2 regions of the Streptomyces sp. NPDC101165 genome follow, and region 1 is predicted to be linked to the other one. Evidence: riboswitches for the same ligand, from Rfam matches in the RefSeq annotation. Region 1 holds a riboswitch; the other holds the start of a gene.
The links. Region 1 has a riboswitch for cyclic di-AMP ahead of ACIRVH_RS27715 (M23 family metallopeptidase). Riboswitches for the same ligand answer to the same signal wherever they lie in the genome.
Positions count from the first base shown of each region.

Region 1 (4,203 bases):
CTCACACGCTCGGAACGGTCCCCGCCCGAGGTGAACCGCAACCGGTGCGCACCCGTCGCGCGCTCGGTGTGCATCGCCGTTATCGCCCGCGCGCGCTCGCTGTCGCCGCGTGCCACCGCGTCCACGATCGCGCCGTGCTCCGCCCAGGAGTCCACCGGACTCGGCGGCGCCTCCACCGTGTACATCCAGGCGATCTTGTGCCGCAGCTGGGTCAGCATCGAGGACAGCGAGGGGCTTCCGGAGGCCTGCGCCAGCGTCTCGTGGAACCAGCCGCCCAGCGAGCGCAGATCGTCGCTGTTGCCCCGCCTGGCCCGCTCCTGGCCCAGCCGGACCAGCCCCCGCAGCACCTTCAGATGGGCCTCGGTGCGCCGCTGGGCGGCCCGGGAGGCGCCGAGCGGCTCCAGGAGCGTGCGCATCTCCAGCAGGTCGGCGGCCTCCTGCTCGGTCGGCTCGGCCACGCACGCGCCCGCGTGCCGCCGGGTCACCACGAAGCCCTCCGCCTCCAGGGTGCGCAGGGCCTCACGGACGGGGACGCGCGAGACGCCGTAGCGGCGGGCGAGGACTTCCTCGGTGAGGCGGCCGCCGCGCTCGTAGACACCCGCGACGATGTCGTCCCGGATCGCCGTGCACACCGAGTGCGCCGGAATACGCATGACCGACCTCCGCCTTAATCCCCGTGAAACGTCGACGATGGACGTGTGTTCCGTGACTCTATTGCAATGAGCCGGAATTTCCGACGGGAGGCCGGAATCCATGGATATTTTTTGGACAGCGGATGCCGCAGGCGCTGCGAAAAACGGCGAAAGCCCCGGCTCGTGAGCCGGGGCTTCGGGATGTCGTGCGCCGGAGCGTCAGACGTTCACGCCGTGCTGACGGAGATAGGCGATCGGGTCGACGTCCGAGCCGTACTCGGGGGTCGTACGGGCCTCGAAGTGCAGATGCGGTCCGGTGACGTTGCCGGTCGCGCCGGACAGGCCGATCTGCTGGCCCGGGAGGACCTTCTGGCCCACGACGACGCCGATGGACGACAGGTGGCCGTACTGGGTGTACATGCCGTCGGCCATCCGGATCACGATCTGGTTGCCGTACGCGCCGCCCCAGCCGGTGGAGACGACCGTGCCGGCGCCGACCGCGTGGACGGACGTCCCGCTGGCCGCGTGGAAGTCGATGCCGGTGTGGGAACCGGAGGACCACAGGGAGCTGCTGGCCTTGTAGCCGGTGGAGACGTACGAGTGCGCGATCGGGGCGACGAACGCGTTCAGGCGCTTGCGTTCGGCCTCTCGCGCGGCGCGGGCCTGGGCCTCGCGCTCCTTCTTCGCCTCCTCGGCGGCCACCTTGGCCGCGGCCTCCTCGGCCGCCTTCTGCCGGGCGGCCACCAGCTGGGCCTCGGCCTGGGCGTCGATCTGCTCGGCCACCGTGTCGCTGACGGTGATGACCGGGGTGAGGCCGGTGTCCTCGACGGAGTTGTCCGCGGCGAGCGCCGGGGAGGCCGCCAGGGTGCCGACGACACCGGTGGTGGTGAGGGCCGCGACACCGGCCGCCTGAACGGTGGTGCGCTTGACCCGGCCGGGCTTGCGGTGCTTCCCGGTGGCGTACATGAACGCCATGAAGTGGCTGGTCCTTTCCTTCCCTCTCGCCTACCGGGTTAGCTGACGGGTTCGGAGCAGGAAGGTCTCCTACGGACCCCCTCGCAGGTGCGCGGGCGTCCGATTCACCCCAGGGACTGCGTGGGTCCCCGGCTCCCCTGGCTCGCGCCGTAGGGGGACTCGGCGATGACTGTCCGGTGCCGCGGGCGCGGCGCACTGCCTGACGAACAGCCCGGTCGACGCTATGCGGCCCGACTTTCGATCCCCAAACGGATCCGGGCTTTTGTAGCGCATCCCACAGGTCAGACAGGCAACCTCTGCCCCAATTCGGACATCTGGGGAAGGGCTGCGCACAACAAAGGGCCCTGACGACCCGTCGGATCGTCAGGGCCCCACGCGCGCGGGGCGCCGTACAGCCTCTACTCGGCTGCCACGACGGTGACTTCGCCGATGCCGAGCGCCTCGATCGGTGCCTTGATCTCGGCCGCGTCACCGACGAGGACGGTCACCAGGCGGTCCACCGGGAAGGCGTTGATGACCGCCGCGGTGGCCTCCACGGTGCCGGTGCCGGCGAGCTGCTGATACAGAGTCGCCTGGAAGTCGTCGGGCAGGTGCTGCTCGACCTGGTCCGCCAGCGTGCTCGCGACGGCCGCCGCGGTCTCGTACTTCAGCGGCGCCACACCGACCAGGTTCTGCACGGCGACGTCCCGCTCGGCGTCGGTCAGGCCCTCCGCCGCGAGCGTGCGCAGCACCGTCCACAGGTCCTGCAGCGCGGGACCGGTGTTCGGGGTGTCCACGGAGCCGCTGATGGCGAGCATCGCGGCGCCCGTGCCGTCCGGCGCGGAGCGCAGGACCTGCCCGAAGGAGCGCACGCCGTAGGTGTAGCCCTTCTCCTCGCGCAGGACGCGGTCCAGGCGGGAGGTGAGGGTGCCGCCGAGGCAGTAGGTGCCGAGCACCTGGGCGGGCCACACGCGGTCGTGCCGGTCGGGCCCGATCCGGCCGATGAGCAGCTGGGTCTGGACGGCGCCGGGCCGGTCGACGATGACCACCCGGCCGGTGTCGTCGGCGCTCACCGGCGGCACGGGCCGCGGCGCGGCCGGGGTGCCCGTCCAGGCGCCCAGGGTGTCGGCGAGCAGCTCGTCCAGGTCGGTGCCGGTGAGGTCGCCGACCACGACCACGGTGGCCGTGGCGGGCCGCACATGGCGGTCGTAGAAGGCGCGTACGGCCGCCGCGTCGATCTTCTCGACCGTCTCCTCGGTGCCCTGGCGCGGCCGCGACATGCGCGAGGTCGCCGGGAACAGCTCCTTGGAGAGCTCCTTGGCGGCGCGGCGGGCCGGGTTGGCCAGCTCGTGCGGGATCTCGTCCAGGCGGTTGCGGACCAGCCGCTCGACCTCGCTGTCGTCGAAGGCGGGCGCGCGCAGGGCGTCGGCGAGCAGGCCGAGGCCCTTGGCCAGGCGGGAGACCGGGACCTCCAGGCTGAGGCGGACGCCGGGGTGGTCGGCGTGCGCGTCGAGCGTGGCGCCGGCCCGCTCCAGCTCGGCGGCGAACTCCTCGGCGGAGTGCTTGTCGGTGCCCTCCGAGAAGGCCCGCGCCATGATCGTGGCGACGCCCTCCAGGGCGGGCAGCTCGGCGTCCAGGGGCGCGTCCAGCAGCACCTCGACGGCGACGACCTGCTGGCCGGGGCGGTGGCAGCGCAGCACGGTCAGGCCGTTGTCCAGCGTGCCGCGCTCGGGAGCGGGGAACGCCCACGGCCTGGCCTCGCCCGGCTGCGGCTGGGGGTGGAAGTCCATCGTGGCGAGCTCGGTCACTTGGCCGTCTCCTCGTTGTCGTTGCCGGCCTCTACGGTGGCTTCCTGCTCCGGGTCCTCGGGGACGTCGGCGTCCTGGACGGTCTCCGGGTGCTTCGGCTCGTAGACGAGGACCGCGCGGTTGTCGGGGCGCAGACAGGCCTTGGCGACCTCCTGGACCTCCTCGCGGGTCACCTCGAGGACGCGCTGGACGGCGGTCAGGGCGAGCTGCGGATCGCCGAACAGGACGGCGAACCGGCACAGTTCGTCGGCGCGGCCGGCGACCGTGCCGAGCCGGTCCAGCCACTCGCGCTCCAACTGGGCCTGGGCGCGCTCCATCTCCTCGGCCGTGGGGCCCTCCTCGGCGAAGCGGGCCAGCTCCTCGTCGATCGCGGTCTCGATCACCGGCACCTCGACGTCACCGGAGGTCTTCACGTCCAGCCAGCCGAGCGAGGGCGCGCCGGCCAGGCGCAGCAGACCGAAGCCGGCCGCGACGGCCGTGCGGTCGCGGCGCACGAGCCGGTTGTACAGGCGGGAGGACTCGCCGCCGCCGAGGACGGTCAGGGCGAGGTCGGCCGCGTCCGCCTTGCGGGTGCCGTCCTGCGGGAGCCGGTAGGCGGCCATCAGGGCGCGCGCCGGGACCTCCTCCTCGACGACCTCGCGCAGCTGCTCCCCGATGATCTCGGGCAGGGAGCCGTCGCGGGGCTCGGGCTTGCCGTCGTGGGAGGAGATCGACCCGAAGTACTTCTCGATCCAGGCGAGGGTCTGCACGGGGTCGATGTCGCCGACCACGGAGAGCACCGCGTTGTTGGGCGCGTAGTAGGTGCGGAA
Region 1 covers NZ_JBIWPG010000013.1:125,370-129,572, forward strand. Annotated here, with positions in the region: gene ACIRVH_RS27710 (GntR family transcriptional regulator) at 1-653, opposite strand, end outside; gene ACIRVH_RS27715 (M23 family metallopeptidase) at 852-1,607, opposite strand; cyclic di-AMP (ydaO/yuaA leader) riboswitch at 1,620-1,782, opposite strand; gene ACIRVH_RS27720 (M16 family metallopeptidase) at 2,006-3,394, opposite strand; gene ACIRVH_RS27725 (M16 family metallopeptidase) at 3,391-4,203, opposite strand, start outside.

Region 2 (4,203 bases), on a different contig from region 1:
CACGCCGAGCAGCGCCGGCAACTGCTCCACCGTCCGCGCCGACGCGATCGGGGCCGTCACCGTCGGCTGGGCGGCCAGCCAGGCGAGGGCGACCGTGGCGACGGGGGCCTCGTGGGCGCCGGCGATCTCGTCCAGGGCCGTGAGGACCTTCTGACCGCGCTCGGACTCCAGGTGCTTGGCGGCCGAACCGGCGCGGGCGCTCTCGACCGTCGCACCGGGGCGGTACTTCCCGGTGAGGAAACCGGAGGCGAGGGCGAAGTACGGGACCGCCGCGAGGCCCTCACGGCCGGCGAGGTCCTGCAGCGGGCCCTCGTAGGTGTCGCGGGAGACCAGGTTGTAGTGGGGCTGGAGGGCGACGTACCGGGCCAGGCCCTCGCGGTCGGAGAAGTCCAGGGAGGCCTGGAGGCGCTCCGGCGAGATGTTCGAGGCGGCGATGTGCCGGACCTTGCCCGCCCTCACCAGCTCGTCGAGCGCGCCGATGATCTCCTCGACCGGCACCTCGGGCTTGTCGAAGTGGGTGTAGTAGAGGTCGATGTGGTCGGTGCCGAGGCGGCGCAGGGAGGCGTCGGCGGCCGCCTTGATGTTGGCCGCGGTCAGGCCCTGGTACTCGGGGTGCTGGCCGACCTTGGTCGCGATCACGACGTCGGAGCGGTTGCCCCGCGCCTTGATCCACTTGCCGATGATCGTCTCGGACTCCCCGCCCTTGTTGCCCTCGATCCACGCCGAGTAGGCGTCGGCGGTGTCGACGAAGTTGCCGCCGGCGGCCGTGTAGGCGTCGAGGACGGCGAAGGAGGTCTCCTCGTCGGCGGTCCAGCCGAAGACGTTGCCGCCGAGGGCGAGGGGGAAGACCTGGAGGTCGGAGGAGCCGAGTGTGCGCAGGGAAGCATGAGAGTCGGTCATGCTTCAGTTCAACGATCCCTCCCGTCCCACCCATTCCGGGATTGCTGCGAACGGGGTGTGAACAGGTGTGGGTACGGGTGGGTGCGCAGGTGTGGGGACGCACGACCGGCAGCCCTGACGTCGGGGGGTTGTCGTCAGGGCTGCCGGGAGACCGGATGAGGGGTGGGTCAGGAGCGGGTCGGCGGGCCGCTCAGGGGGTGAGGCCCTTGCCGCGCAGCCACGTCATCGGGTCGATGCCGGTGGCCTGGCCGCCCGGGTGGACCTCCAGGTGGAGGTGCGGGCCGGTGACATTGCCGGTGGCGCCGATACGGCCGATGACGTCGCCGGTGCTGACCTTCTGACCGACGGAGACGCCGATCGAGGACTGGTGGCAGAACCACAGCTCGGTGCCGTCGTCCAGGGTGAGGACGGTGCGGTAGCCGTAGGAGCCGGCCCAGCCCGCCTGCGTGATGGTGCCGCTGTGGATGGCCTTGATGAGGGTGCCGGTGGGCGCGGCGAAGTCGAGGCCGGTGTGGTAGCCGGAGGACCACATCGATCCGGGCTGACCGAAGGTGCCGGTGATCGTGTACGAGACGACCGGCAGCTTGTACTGCTTGGCCAGCGCGGCCAGGCGCTCCTCCTCGGCCTTCTTCTTGGCCGCGGCCTCCGCCTCCTTCTTGGCCTCGGCGGCCTTGGCTTCGGCCTGCTTCTGCGCCTTGGCGGCCGCGTCGGCGGCCTGCTTCTCGGCGGCGGCCGCCGCGGCCGCGGTGGCCTTGGTGTCGGCCTTGCTCCGCTGCTGCTCGGCCTGGGCCATGATGCGGTTGCGCAGGGCCTCGCCCGCGTCGCCCTGGTCGCTGTCGGCGTCGGTCGTGCCGACGTTGGTCAACGAGGCCGTGGTGGCCTTGGACGCGTCGGAGGAGGAGCCGCCGTCGAACAGGGAGCTGACGGAGTCCAGGTCGGGCATGGAGATGGAGACCGGCGGCTTGCCGGTGTGGGCGCTGGCCATGCCGCCCGCGCCGACGGCGGCGATGACACCGACGCCGAGGACCGTGGAGCTGCGGGCGAGTCCGCCGCCGCGCTGCTTGCCCACGCGGTGCCGACCGCGTACCGGCCGTATGGACTCCTCGGTGGGGTTCCACTCCTCCCAGGGGCCCTCGTCGGTGTGCTGAGCGCCGAAGTAACCGAAGGTCTCGGTCTCGCTCGGCATGAACGGGGCTTCTGGGGCAGGCCGGTTGGACGCCACGAAGGCGCACTCCTTTCCTTCCTCCGCCTACCGGGTTAGCTGACGGGTTCGGAGCAGGAAGGTCTCCTACGCGCGTATACCTGCCGTGCTTCCACGGCGGCATCCGCGTGATTCACCCCAAGGTGGTGGTTCCCCGGTTCCCTTGCGGGATTCGGCGCGTGCGCACGGAGCCGCCTCTTGTGACGGCTGGGACGACCGCGCTGCGTTATCGAACGTTAATAGACCCGGACGTCAGATTCCAAGCCGTTCTACTTGATCATTAACGGATTTCGGGGCGGACGTAGCCGTCACGACCGGTTGAAAACGGGCGAGTTGACCTCCGCCCAGGAGTCTCGGCAGTTTTGATGGTGTCTCAGATGTTATGCGGAGGGCGTCCGTCCGATCACCGTGGGTGACACTGGCGGGGTGTCAGGGCCGCCGTACGGCCAGCAGCGCCATGTCGTCCGCCATCCCGCCCCCGGAGTGCCGGCGCACTTCCGCGGCGAGGCGGCCGAGCAGGGAGCGGGGGTCGGGGAAGCGGCGTCCGGCGAGCCGGCGCAGGGGGTCGTAGAAGCGGCCGTGGGCGTCGCGGGCCTCGGACAGGCCGTCGGTGTAGAGCAGCAGGGTGGCTCCGCTCGGGAAGCCGGACTCGGTCGCACGGTCGGGCCACAGGCCGAGGTCGGCCATGCCGAGCGGCAGCGCGGGTTCGCGTGCGGCCAGGGTGCGCAGGGTGCCGTCGTCGTGCAGCAGCAGTGGTGGCGGGTGACCGCGGTTGACGATCCGGACCACACCGTCGCCGCTGCCGCTGTGCGGGAGTTCGGCGAGGACGGCGGTGGTGAAGCCCTCGAAGGCGTCGATCCCGTCCCGCCGGGTGCCCTCGCGGGCCAGCGCCCGCTCCAGCCGTGCGGCCACCGCCTCCAGCGTGGTCTCCTGCTCGGCGGCCTCCCGGAACGCCCCGATCACCACGGCGACGGCGGCGACCGCGCCCATGCCCTTGCCACGTACGTCCCCGACGACCAGCCGCACGCCGTGCGGGCTGTCCTGCACCGCGTACAGGTCACCGCCGATGAAGGCGTCCTCCTGCGCCGCCTCGTAACGGGCCGCGATGTCGAAGCCGGCGATGCGGTCGTCCGGTTCGGGCAGGACGGCCCGCTGGGCGGCCTCGGCGATCTCCCGGGCCGAGGCGAGCCGCTGGTCGCCGAGGCGCAGGACGCGGTTGATGGCGGCGGCCAGCACGGCGACCGTGGCCACGGTGACGACCTCGGTGATCGTGTGCACATCCATGGCGGGATCGAACTGGGTGCGGACGACGACGGTGGCGACCAGGGCGGTCAGGCCGGTGAGGAGCGTGGTGCGCAGCGAGGACAGGGGCGCGGCGATCAGCGGGGCGGCCGTGAAGAAGGGCACGGCGGTGAAGGCGCGCGGGGTGAGCAGGTCGTACCCGATCCCGGCGGCGATCAGCAGGGCGGGCAGGGCGCGGGCCAGGGCGCGCGGGGTGGGGCGGCGGCCGCGGCACCTGTCCGGCGACAGGGGTGCGCGCTCCGCACCGAGGCCGGGGTCCGGGGCGTGGTCGCCCGGGAGTCGGCCGCCGGCCCTGGCGTACGGGCTCTCCTCCAGCTCACCAGGGCGCACTGCTCGTCTCCCGTGTCCTTGACCTGCGTCCAGCGTGGCGGGAGAGGAGAGGGCGGGCGACTGCTGTGGACCGAGCGGATGATCGACTGTGACGTATGCCACTCGGTGTTCTGTCGAAGGATGCCTCGGCGTTCTGCCGCGGGATGCCGGAAAACACTCAGGGCCGGAATCCATTGCTGGATTCCGGCCCTGAGCCTTCAGTAGCGGGGACAGGATTTGAACCTGCGACCTCTGGGTTATGAGCCCAGCGAGCTACCGAGCTGCTCCACCCCGCGTCGTTGTGTCTCAAGCATACGTCATTCGCAGGGCGCGATGCACACAGGTATCCGTGAGGTGTCGCTCAGGGCAGCAGGTGGGCGTTCGGCTCCTTCGCCAGGGCCTCGTACTCCGGCAGCACCACGGCGGCCACGCCCGCGCTCTGCAGCACCCCGGTTCCGTCCGCCGCCGTCACGAAGGTGTCCGGCTCCCGC
Region 2 covers NZ_JBIWPG010000032.1:67,126-71,328, reverse strand. Annotated here, with positions in the region: gene ACIRVH_RS43135 (aldo/keto reductase) at 1-900, opposite strand, end outside; gene ACIRVH_RS43130 (M23 family metallopeptidase) at 1,091-2,122, opposite strand; cyclic di-AMP (ydaO/yuaA leader) riboswitch at 2,130-2,289, opposite strand; gene ACIRVH_RS43125 (PP2C family protein-serine/threonine phosphatase) at 2,531-3,733, opposite strand; tRNA gene ACIRVH_RS43120 (tRNA-Met) at 3,935-4,008, opposite strand; gene ACIRVH_RS43115 (dihydrofolate reductase family protein) at 4,074-4,203, opposite strand, start outside.
Region 2: linked by a shared signal. The riboswitch ahead of ACIRVH_RS43130 (M23 family metallopeptidase) and the one ahead of ACIRVH_RS27715 (M23 family metallopeptidase) in region 1 are both predicted to bind cyclic di-AMP.